DNA from 3 places in the Pseudarthrobacter kochi genome. Region 2 is predicted to be linked to each of the others. Evidence: predicted binding sites of a transcription regulator. Region 2 holds the regulator's gene; each other region holds the start of a gene.

Region 1 (3,909 bases), on a different contig from region 2:
CGAGAACCGCCACAGCTGCTTGGCGATGTCCCCGATCTCGCCCCCCTCCATGCCCAGCGCCAGTCCGGCGTCGCGCACGGCCCCGCGGGCGCGGTAGCCGTTTTGCATGCTCATCAGCGTGACGCGCTCGGAGCCGAAGCGCTCAAAGATCTTCCGGTACACGTTGTGCCGTTCGGCGCTTTCGACGTCGATGTCGATGTCCGGCAGGGTGGCGCGGTCCCGGGACAGGAAGCGCTCGAAGATGAGGTCGTGCTGCAGCGGGTTCACCTGGCTGACACCGATCAGGTAGTTGACCAGGCTGGAGGCCCCCGAACCGCGGGCCGCGGCCCGGACCCCCATGTCCAGGATCATCCGGGACACCTCGGCCACGGTCAGGAAGTACGCGGCGAAGCCCAGGGAGTCGATGATCCTCAGCTCGTGCTCCAGCCGCGAGCGCAGCTCCCCGGCGGGTTTGCCGGTGATGCCCGGGAACCTCCTGCTGATGCCCGCTTCGCAGCGCTGGGTGAGCTCCACGAGGGGGTCCCCGGCGATGCCGATCACGGAGGCTTCCGGGACCACTGGCTGTTTCCATCCCATGTCCGTCACGGGGTCCATCCGGCAGCGGTCCGCGAGCGCCCCGGTCTGCGCCATCAGGCTCTTGAGGTCCGCGGCGCCGTACCCGGCGGCGTGCATGATCTCCTTGCCCAGCTGGAGCATCTGAGCCGCGGATTTCATCCAGCCCTGCCCGTTGGGCTGGAGCAGCGGGGCGGCGGAGAGTTCGGGGAGCGATTTCAGGGTGCGGGCGGAATCCAGTACGTCCGCGGTGGCCGCCCCGTCCTCGGCGACATACCGCACGGCATTGGTCAGGACGGCGGGAACCCCTTGTTCCGCGGCAAGCTTGAGCATCCGCACCGCGTGGGCGGTGCTGAGCGGTTCCCCCGGCGGGCTGAGCTGGCTGACCACCTCCGCGGCGATCGTTCCGGGCGGCATGGCATCGAGCCACCGTTTGAACAGGGTGCGGGGGCGCAGGTAGCGCCTCCCGCCCATGGCACGTCCGACGTCGGAGTCCGGACCGATCAGCACGGTCAGCACCGGCTTGAGGGTTTCGGGGTGCAGGGTGCGGGAGGCCAGTTCGGCGCGCGTCACGGCCACGGGCACCGCTCCCCCGGCCTTGCCCGTGGTGCGGGCATGCGCATCGGAGATCAGCCGGCACAGCGCCCGGTAGCCGGCGCCGTCGTTGTGCCCGTGGGCCAGGACGACGACGCGCCCGCCCACCTGGGTGCGGAGGTCGCCGTCGTCGTCGAAGACCGCAAGGTCCACCCCAACGATCGGGTCCAGCCCGGCGGCCATGCAGGCTTTCAAGTGCTTGACCGTCCCGTAGAGGCCGTCGCGGTCCGTGCAGGCGAGCGCCGCCGCCCCGTCCGCGGCCGCGGCGGCGGCCAGCTCATCCGGCCAGGAGACCCCGTAGTGGGCACTGAAGGCGGTGGAGACATGGAGATGCGTGAAGCTCATGCCGGTTCGGACTTCCGGACCGGGAGCAGGGCGTCATGGATCCGCAGCAGGCGCCAGCGTCCGCTGCCCACATGCCGGGTGAGGTCGAGGGTGAGGCTGTCAGGTTCAGGGGAATCTGCTGGGCGCACCTGCACCCGCCAGATCTCGTGGTCCACGAGTCCCGGGCCGCTCCCCAGGGGTGCCCGCTGTTCCTCCGCCCACCATTGGCGCCGCTCGTACCAGCGGACCGGTTCCGCGCACACAGTGTAGTGGCGGCCGGCCCAGTCAAGCTTCAAGGGCTGGCCGGAGGGTGTGCAGACGACGTCCACCGACTCGCTGAACATGCCCACCGCGCCTCCCGGACCACACCGTTTCTAAGAACCAACTGTACCAAAACTGGCAGTAGCTATTCGAACATATCTTCGAACAACTCCAGTCTACGACGGCGCCGCGGCAAAACCTAGATCAGGGGTGGACGCACGCAGGCACAGGTAGCAGGATTGAGCCATGAGCTCCCATAACGCACTCCTGAAGCACGTAAGCATCGCCGCCGAGGACACGTCCCTGGTGGCGAAGTTCGATATAGACGGAAACATCCCGGGTCAGGGCGCCTACGTGGTGGGGCTTGTGGCAGCAACGCCGGACCATTCACACCAGCGACGAATGGGCATCGAGTTCATGAACGGGGAAGCAGTGTCCTTCTACTGCTTCAGCCACGACGGCACGGAGGAGAACTTTGACCTCAAGGGCGTGGAGCACTCCGGAAACACCATTACCGGGCACTTTCCGCTCAGCACGGTCATGGGCCTGGCCAAGGGCCACCTCATGACGGCCTTCAGCGACTGCGACGGCCGCGACTACCAGACGAACGTCCCGGTGGAGGAAGCCCTCTAGGCCACTAGGAGCTGGCTTTGTAGACTTCCAGCTCGAGTGTGATGAAGGCGTCGATCATTGCCCGGTAGGTCTTCTCCACGAGGTCAACGTCAATGTCTTTCTGTTCCGCAGTGGCGCGGACGTGTTCGATAACCCGTTCCACACGCCCGGGGGCCCGCACCTCGGCGCTGTCCGCCTTGAGGGTCCCGGCGATCCGGATCAGGCGTTCGCGGCGGCCGATCAGCGACACGATCTGTTCGTCCACCTCGTCAACAGCCACGCGCACGGCGGCGAGCTGTTCCCGGTCGGCCTTGGCAGCTTTATCGTCTTGGTGATTTGTGGACATGTCCATGACAGTATCGAAAGATGCAGCCACGAGTCGATTTAATTTCACTCGGTGTCCGCAGCGTCGACGCCTCCCGCAGTTTCTATGCAGATGGCCTGGGCTGGCCCGTCCACCGGGAAGTCCGGGGGGAGGTCCTCTTCATCCAGGCCAATCACGGCCTCATCCTTTCCCTCGGGGACGCCGGGCAGATGCAGGCCGAAGCCGCCACCGATCCCCCTCCCGGCATTCCGTGCATCACGCTGAGCCACAACCTGGCCAGCGCCGCGGAAGCCGACTGGGTGATGGCGGAAGCCGAGTCGACCGGAGCGGCCATCACCGCGGCGCCGAAGACCCAGCCCTGGGGCGGCTATACCGGGTACTTCGCCGACCCCGACGGCTACCGCTGGGAGGTTGCCTTCAATCCCAGCTGGGCGGTCGACGGCGGCGGGAAAGTAACGCTCTGACCTGACCACCGCGAGCGCCGGCGGTCTCTTTCCTATCCTGCTGAGCCAGCCCTGCGGCCGGCCTGTCATCCGTGCGGCCGAACTTCTTCATCCTCCAGTCTGAACTCACGCGAAATGGCCCGGAATGCCGCAGGGGCCCGCTTAGGGTGACGGCATGTTCACGACCATCACGTATCTGCGGCTCCTCGCGGCACCGGCAACGGCCATGTTGCTCCTGGGGACACTCCTTGTCCTGGAGCAGCGCCATTTCGACCAGAACAGCGCCCTGCTGTTGGCGCTCATCACGGGCGTCGCTGTGGCCGAGATTCTGCCGGCCGCTGCCCTCGGGGTTGTCTTCCTCGCCCTGGTCCTGCAGAGCGTCAAGGTCTTCCCTCCGGTCCTGCTCTCGGGCGTGCTGAGCTACGCCGCCGTGCCTATGGTTATCTTTTTTGCCGTGATCGGCTGGAAAACCCGGAACCGGTGGGTTCCTCCCGTTGCCGCGGTCGTGTTTGCCGGCATCACCGCCGTCAACTGGTTCACCGACCAGACCTGGATCAATTTCATCTTCGGCAACCAGCTGTACGGCCGCGGAATATTGCGAACCCTTACGTACGCTTTTCTGATCTTCGGGGCGTTCGCCGCGCTGAACCTCGCCGCCTGGGCCGTCGGCCTGGCGGTCAACAATGTCTCGCGGAGCCGGCGGGCACAGCTTGCGGCGGAAGCCCGGCTCCGGGAGACGGCGACCGAACTCGCCGTCGAACAGGAACGCAACAGAATCGCCAGGGAGCTGCATGATGT
Region 2 (3,909 bases):
CCGACTCGGCGCTCAGTCCGTAGTCGTCGGCGCGGACGCCCACGATGTACCCGGTGTCCGTGCCGGCGGCCAGCAGCGGGTACATGGAGTAGGTGGGAGGGAACCCAAGGGCGGTGCGGCCCGGGCCGCCGAAGGCCTGGAGGATCTGCTGGAGTACCTCGTTGGAGCCGTTCGCGGCCCAGATGTTGTCGGCGCCCAGTCCGTGACCCAGGTACTCCGCCAGGGCTTCGCGCAGCTCGGTGAATTCGCGGTCCGGATACCGGTTCAGGCCTGCGGCGGCGATCGTGACGGCCTCGGAGATGGCAGCCCGAACATCGGCCGGGACACCATGGGTGTTCTCGTTGACGTTGAGCAGGATGGGGACCTCCAGCTGCGGCGCGCCGTAGGGCGTCAGGCCGCGCAGATTGGTCCGGAGGGGAAGTCGGTTCAGGCGCTCTAACTGGTCAGTCACCTCACTAGTTTAAGTGAGATCGCCGCGGGCCCCGAAACTGTGACGCCCCGCAGGGCCCGGCTGACGGGGTCGAACGCGCTACTTGGACGGGATGAAGAGGGCCTGGCCCGGCACGACGCGGGCGGCGTCGAGGTTGTTCAGCTGGATGATATCGGTCACGACATCGCGGGGATCGCGCTCCGGCGCCACGGCTTCGGCGATGGCCCAGAGTGACTCGCCCGGCTGCACTGTCACGGTGACCGTGGGGGTCAGTGACAGCTCGGAGGCGGATTCCGCCGCTTTGGCGGGCGCGTTAAGGAAGCCGCTGAAGGACAGGATGAGGGCGGCCAGCAGGATCAGCGGCACGCCGATGAAGACGAAGCGTCCCCGCCGGGTGAGCTTGAGCGGCGCCTGCCGCACCCGCAGTGCGGGCGCTGCGGGATTGTGCCGGCGAATGGAACTGTCCCGGCTGATGGAGCTGTCCCGGCTGATGGAGCTGTCCTGGTTGGCCGGCGCATACCCGCCGACGGATGCACCGCCGTCGGGCCGGCCGTAGTTGCCGAATGCGTCGCGGCCGAAAGTGTCGTGAAACGCGCTTGATGCTGACATGAACTGAGCCCTCCTGGACCATACTGTGCCGCCCGGCGTACTCCACCTGCTTGCCGCCAACCGGTCTAACCTTCGAACAAAGAACCGAACGTCGCGCTGTGCCCGAGCAGTGCCCCAGCCTCAAACAGAGAATGACTAGAACACATATTCGAACCTTGCTTGTTCTGTTTTAGCACTTATTGACGAACATTGTCGAGACTCGCTAGAACAAATGTTTGAAAAAGCGGTGTGGCTGGCCTACGTTTGAGTCAAAGAACAACCACTTCTGCAGTTGATCAGCAGGGTCTGACATTTCAGGCCGGAAGTTCCCGGCATCCGCAGCCACGGCGGCCGGGCGGAACGGAAAGGCGTTGGCGAACATGGCAGCACAAGCCACTGGCGGCAGGGCCACCCAGCGAACCCCGCAGGCAGCCCGGCCCCCCAAGAGCCTCACCGTCCGGCAAAAGAAGATCCTGGAAACCATCCAGCGCTCGGTCACCGACAACGGCTATCCGCCGTCCATGCGCGAGATCGGCGACACCGTGGGACTGGCCAGCCTGTCCAGCGTCACCCACCAGCTCTCACAGCTGGAAAAACTTGGCTACCTGCGGCGCGATCCCAAACGCCCCCGGGCCATGGAAGTGCTGATGCCGTTGACCCTCGATGAGGGAACCCCAAAGATTTCCGGGGCCGCGAAGTCCGGCGGGCTGCGCACAGTGGGCGGATTGTCCGTGTCCGAGCTGGCCAGCGCCACCGACACCGCCATGGTGCCGCTGGTGGGCCGCATCGCCGCCGGCGGACCGATCCTGGCCGACCAGGTCGTGGAGGACGTCATGCCCCTGCCCCGCCAGCTGGTGGGCCACGGGGAACTCTTTATGCTCAAGGTCGCGGGAGATTCCATGATCGATGCGGCCATCTGCGACGGCGACTGGGTGGTTGTGCGCCAGCAGGGCGACGCCGTCAACGGCGACATTGTCGCCGCATTGCTGGACGACGAGGCAACAGTCAAGACGTTCCGCCAGCGCGACGGCCACACCTGGCTGCTGCCGCAGAACACCCAGTACGAGCCCATCCTCGGCGATCACGCCGTGATCATGGGCAAAGTCGTCTCGGTGCTTCGCTCCCTCTAGGACCGGTCGGCACCAGCACCGCAGCACTAGCAGCGGCCCGCGCGTCCCGGCCCCGCCCCCGTCCGTAGTCAGCTGGCTGGCTGGCCGGATTCTTTCGCGAGCCGTTCCAGGGCCGCGAGGGCGATGGCGGGGTCGGTGGTGGGCCAGAAGGGCGGCAGGGCAGCGCGGAGGAATCCGCCGTAGCGTTCGGTGGACAGCCGGGAGTCCAGCACGGCCACCACTCCCCTGTCCGTCGTTGTGCGGATCAGCCGGCCGGCGCCCTGGGCCAGGCGGATGGCGGCGTGGGTCGCGGAAACGCTCATAAAGCCGTTACCCCCGGCCTGGGCCACCGCGCGGGACCGCGCCGTCATCAGGGGATCATCGGGCCGCGGGAACGGAATCCGGTCGATCACGACGAGGCGGCAGGAGGCCCCGGGCACGTCGACACCCTGCCATAGGGACATGGTGCCAAAGAGGCAGGTGTCCGGTTCGTCGGCGAACTGCTTCACGAGCGCCGTCATGGTCGAATCCCCCTGGCACAGGATGCTCATGTCCAGTCGCGGCCGCATGGCCTCAGCGGCGTCCTCCGCCGCGCGCCGGGAGGAGAACAGGCACAGGGCCCCGCCGCCGGAGGCCCGGATCAGCTTCTCGAGCTCGTCGAGGGCTTCCGGAGAGGTGCCGCGGCCGGGTTTGGGCAGGTGCTTCGCAACGTAGAGGATGCCCTGTTTCGGGTATTCGAAAGGCGAGCCGACGTCGACCCCGGTCCAGCTGGGGGCGCCGGGTCCGACCAGGCCGAGACCGCCGGCAGCAGGTTCGAAGGCTGACCCGATCGCCAGGGTGGCCGAGGTCAGGATGACGGTGTGGTCCGCGAACAGGCCCTCACGGAGCCGTCCCGCGACGCTGAGGGGGGCGACGTTGATCAGGGCGGGCGCGGACTCGTCGGGCTGGGAGTAGCCCTGCTGTGGGTCGAAGGTGCTGTTCCTGGAAAACCAGACCACTTCGCGGTTTTCCCGCGCCGCCAGCAGCCGTTCGCACAGCTCCAGGATCACCATGAGGCGGGACCGCGCGAGCTGCCGGCCGCCGTCGGCCGTGTTGGCGCTGTCCCCTTTGGAGTCGGAGAGCGCCGCGCGGCAGGCGTCCCGCAACTGGTCCACGCAGTCCAGCTGTTCGCTGTTGAGGCCGTTGGGCATGAGTCCGCTGGGGACCCCTTCGATGGCGAGTTCGAGGTTGGACGCGGCGTTGTTCAGGGCATCAACGGTGATGCCGGTGTGCTTCCGTGCCCCGGACGCGGCGGCGTGCACCATCGCGACGGAGAGCTGGCCGGAGACGGCACCGGTCACCCGGTCCTGGAGTTCGTGGGCTTCATCGACCACCACAACGTCGTATTCGGGCAGCACGGCAAGGCCCTCGAAGGCGCTGACGGCCAGCATGGCGTGGTTGGTGACCACGACGTCGGCGTCCGCGGCGTTCCGGCGGGCCAGTTCGCTGAAGCATTCGGCAGCGAGCGGGCATTTCTGCGCGCCAAGGCACTCCATCGAGGTGACCGAGACCTGCCGCCAGGCGCGGTCTGTCACCCCGGGCAGGAGTTCGTCGCGGTCCCCCGTCACGGTGTCCTCGGCCCATTCGCGCAGCCGGACGACTTCCTTGCCGAGCTGGGACGAGGGTCCGCCCATCGCCGCGGCGAAATGCGGCACGGAGGTATCCTCGCCGAGCGAGAACAGCTGCCCTTCCGAGGGTTCTTCCGAGGGGAAACCGCCGTCGAGTTTGTGGCGGCACACGTAG
Region 3 (3,909 bases), on a different contig from region 2:
GCCGGCCGTGCGGGTACCGGCGCCGGCGGCGCCGTTTTCGGCGGCTGGAGCCGCGTCCAGCCATTTGGCGGCCTGCTCCTCGAGCCAGATCAGCGACCGAATCGCATCCACGGCGGTGCGTTCGACGTCGGACTGGCGGAAGACGTCGTTGAAGACCCCCAGGGACACCGGGCCGGTGTAGCCGGCCCGGACCACGTGGCCGAGGAATTTGGCGAGGTCGAACTGCCCTTCGCCCGGGAAGACGCGGTAGTGCCGGCTCCAGGACAGCACGTCCATGGACAGCTTGGGCGCATCGGCCACCTGGACGAAGAAGATCTTCTCCGGGTTGAAGGCCTCGATCGGGGCGGTGTCCCAGTCGCGGGAGAGGATGTGGAAGGAGTCCAGGCAGGTGCCGAGGTTGGGGTGGTCCACCGTTTCCACGAGCCGGTGGGCGTGCTCGTAGTCGTTGACGTATTTTCCCCAGGCCAGTGCCTCGTCGGCCACCTTAACCCCGTGGTCCTGGGCGAGCGCGGCGAGCTGTTCGGCCCGGAGTCCGTCGTCGTCAATGCTGGCGGTGGCAACGTTGGAGCAGACCAGGATGGTGTCCATGCCGAGGCGGGACATGAGCCGGAACTTGGCCTCCGCCCGGCGCAGGTTGGCGGCGAGCACGTCCCCGGGCACACTGTCGAAGTCGCGGAACGGCTGGTAGAGATCCAGGCCCAGTCCCAGGTCGGCGGCCATCTTGCGGACGTCCTCGGGGCTCAGCGGGGACGTGACGAGGTCCTGTTCGAAAATCTCCATCCCGTCGAAACCCGCGCTGGCGCAGGCCTGCATTTTTTCCCGCAGCGTGCCGGAGAGGCAGACGGTGGCGATTCCGGTGCGCATCAGGCGGCCACCTCTTCGGCGGCGACGAGTGCCAGGAAGTGCGCGCGCATCCGGTCGGCGTCGGCCTCGAGGCCGGTGAAGATCCGGAAGGCGTCGGCGGCCTGCCCCACGGCCATCCGACCGCCGTCGAGCACGTCGCAGCCCTTCGCCCGGGCCTCGCGGATCAGTCGGGTCTCGATCGGGCGGTACACAATGTCCGCGACCCAGTGCCGCGATTCCACCAGGGACATGTCCAGCGGGACGCCGGGGTGGGCGGCCATGCCCACCGGGGTGCAGTGCACCAGGCCGTCGGCCAGCGGCATCAGCTGCGGCAGCTCCGCCGTCGTCCGGGCGGTGACCAGCTGGTCCGGGAAGAAGCCGGCCAGTTCGGCGGCGCGCGCCGCGCAGCGGGCAGGATCGGTGTCCACCAGGTCCAGTTCGCGGACCCCGGCGGTGAGCAGGGCGTAGGCGACCGCGGAGCCTGCACCGCCGGCACCCAGCTGCACCACGCGGTTCAGCTTGGCACCCGGCAGGCCCGTGGCCAGGGCGGCCGCGAACCCGGAGAAGTCGGTGTTGTGGCCAATGAAGCGGCCGTCCCGGATGGTCACCGTGTTGACCGCGCCGAGGCGGCGGGCGTCCGGAGTGACCTCGTCAAGGTGTTCCAGGACCAGCTGCTTGCACGGGTGGGTGATGTTCAGGCCATTAAAACCCAGGCGGTAGGCGCCGGTCAGGAGCTCGCCGACGCTCTGGCCGGGGAGTCCCGGCTCGGTGAGGTCGATGGGGCGGTAGAGGTACCGCAGGCCCTGCACGTCGCCTTCGCGTTCGTGCATCAGGGGCGTAAGGGAGGGCATCACGCCATCGCCTATCAGTCCCACAAGATAGGACTCTGCTCGACTGCTCATCCCTATAGCTCCTTTGACAACGGCACTCGGCGGGCGGGGGCGCACGGGGCGCCGGCCGCCGGCCGGGTGATGGGGATTACATTACCGCAGTTGTTCACATGTTGCACGATTGTTCTACTAGCGAACAGAGTGTGACGGCCCTAGGCCGTCCGGCTCATCACTGGGGCAGCCGCGCGGACAGCTCTGCCGCCGCTGCCTGGAGCAGCGGGACCAACTCCCGGCGAGCACGCGTTCCAGCGCCGCGCGCCGCTCGGCAAAGGGCCGCCCGGTGAGGTCCTCGTTGTCGAGGGCCAGCAGGTCAAACGCGACAAAACTCGCCGGGGTTTCTTGGGCCAGCAGCCGGACCCGGCTTGCGGCGGGATGGATCCGTTGCTGCAGCGCCTCGAAGTCGAGCCGGTCCCCGGCGGCGCCAACGAGGATGATCTCGCCGTCGAGCACGCAGCGCGGCGGCAGGTTTGCCTTTAGCGCCTCGACGAGTTCGGGGAAGTAGCGGGTCAGGGGCTTGCCGTTACGGCTGCCGATCTCCACGTCCCCGCCGTCGCGGAAAATAATGGAACGGAACCCGTCCCACTTCGGCTCGAACATCACCGGGCCAGGAGGCAGGGAACTCACGGCCTTCGCCAGCATCGGCGCGATCGGGGGCATCAGCGGCAGTTGCATGGGCCCCATTCTGGTCCCGCCATCCGCTGCCCGCCAGTGGACGCAGGCAGGGACGGCCGGGGACGGTTTTCCTCGACAACTGGCCGGCCGGCCCGGCGGGGTGCCGACGCCGGTAACGGCGCCGGCGCGGAACGCTTACCCGCCTCTTACCGCGCCGAAACGCGGCGGCAACATTCGCACACGACACTGGAAGTGCCGGCAAGAGCAGGCACCATTCTCCAGTCCGGGAGGCCCCGCCATGTTGAAGGAAGCCAAAGCCCATGTAACCCGCGTCCGCGCCCTGGAACAGCTGCACCGCGGCGACGAGATCGAGGCGCGCCTGAAGGTCGGCCCCAACTACGACGACGTTGTGATCCGCCGCGGCAGCGTCCAGGAAACCGCGCCGGGAATCGGCGTGGTGTGGATCATGGACCGGCAGTCCGGCACCCGGAAAGCCATCAACGCGGACGAATGCAGCCTTTGGCGGGTCGCCTGAGGCGGTGTTCGGGCGGGGCGCACCGTCCCCACCGCAGCGTTCGAGCGGGGCCGCGGGCGTAGTCAGTATGGACTGGCCGCGGTCAGGGGCGGCGCCAGGCGGCTCATCCTGGGTCCGGGCGCGCACGTGCGTATCCCCGCCACGCGCGCCCGGCCCGAGGGGGCCAGCAGTTCCGCCGTGATCGGGCCGTTTTCCCGTCTTGGCAGGAGCCTTGCTGGACGTTGGGGAGTGCCGGCAGGCAAAGCCTAGCCGCCGGCCACGGACTGGATGATCAGGACCTCCTGCCCCGGGGACACCTCCGTGGCCAGGCCCTGCAAGCGGCGGATTTCATTCCCGTTGACGTATATGTTCACGTAGCGTCGGACCGCCCCGGTCTCATCCCGCAACCGCCGCGACAGGGCGGGGTACTCCCCCGTCACCAGGTCCAGCAGCCCCTCCACCGTCACCGCCGTTGCGGCGGGGGCAGTCAGGAAGGCCTGCCCGCCGGCGAGTGTCTGGAGCACACTGGGCAGCACCACACTGATCCCGGCCACGGCGCCTCAGGCTTTCACGGCAGCGCCGGGCGCCGCGGCACCGGGGACGGGGGCCGGGGACACCGCCGCGGCACGCACGCACAACACGTCCGGCAGGTGCGAGGCCACTTCGGCGAAGTGTCCCCCCTCGTCGGCGCTGGCGTAGACGCTGCCGCCGCGTGTGCCGAAGTACACGCCGGCCGGCTCCGCCGCGTCGACGCAGGCGGCGTCCCGCAGTACGGCGTTGAACTCCGCTCCGGGCAGGCCATTGTCCAGGCGCTTCCAGCTCGCCCCGGCATCCTCGGTACGGTGGACCGCCAATTTCCCGTCCGGCGGGATCCGTTCGCCGTCCGCCTTGAGCGGGATGACCCAGGCGGTGCCGGACCGGCGCGGATGCGTGAGCATCACGAAGCCGAAGTCCGCAGGCAGGCCTTCCGCGATCGATTCCCAGCTCTCGGCGTCGTCGTCGCTGCGGTAGACGCCATGATGGTTCTGCGCGTAGAGGCGGCCGTCAACG

The links. The regulator LexA, encoded in region 2, represses DNA repair genes until DNA is damaged. The targets are predictions, from matches to a motif close to TCGAACANNTGTTCGA.
Region 1: the regulator LexA is predicted to act here: its motif matches at 1,881-1,896, upstream of ACZY0Y_RS13240 (DUF6504 family protein).
Region 3: the regulator LexA is predicted to act here: its motif matches at 1,847-1,862, upstream of ACZY0Y_RS03480 (shikimate dehydrogenase).

What each region holds. Positions count from the first base shown of each region.
Region 1 is NZ_JBVAYV010000026.1:21,538-25,446, reverse strand. Features, by position in the region: gene ACZY0Y_RS13245 (DNA polymerase III subunit alpha) at 1-1,491, opposite strand, end outside; gene ACZY0Y_RS13240 (DUF6504 family protein) at 1,488-1,820, opposite strand; gene ACZY0Y_RS13235 (hypothetical protein) at 1,978-2,364, shown strand; gene ACZY0Y_RS13230 (chorismate mutase) at 2,369-2,695, opposite strand; gene ACZY0Y_RS13225 (VOC family protein) at 2,710-3,132, shown strand; gene ACZY0Y_RS13220 (sensor histidine kinase) at 3,287-3,909, shown strand, end outside.
Region 2 is NZ_JBVAYV010000003.1:51,955-55,863, forward strand. Features, by position in the region: gene ACZY0Y_RS02405 (histidinol-phosphate transaminase) at 1-451, opposite strand, end outside; gene ACZY0Y_RS02410 (LysM peptidoglycan-binding domain-containing protein) at 530-1,039, opposite strand; gene lexA (transcriptional repressor LexA) at 1,399-2,148, shown strand; gene ACZY0Y_RS02420 (ATP-dependent DNA helicase) at 2,217-3,909, opposite strand, start outside.
Region 3 is NZ_JBVAYV010000004.1:62,807-66,715, reverse strand. Features, by position in the region: gene ACZY0Y_RS03485 (sugar phosphate isomerase/epimerase and 4-hydroxyphenylpyruvate domain-containing protein) at 1-864, opposite strand, end outside; gene ACZY0Y_RS03480 (shikimate dehydrogenase) at 864-1,745, opposite strand; partial or broken gene ACZY0Y_RS03475 (ATP-dependent DNA ligase) at 1,959-2,405, opposite strand; gene ACZY0Y_RS03470 (hypothetical protein) at 2,644-2,880, shown strand; gene ACZY0Y_RS03465 (MoaD/ThiS family protein) at 3,126-3,413, opposite strand; gene ACZY0Y_RS03460 (WD40/YVTN/BNR-like repeat-containing protein) at 3,420-3,909, opposite strand, start outside.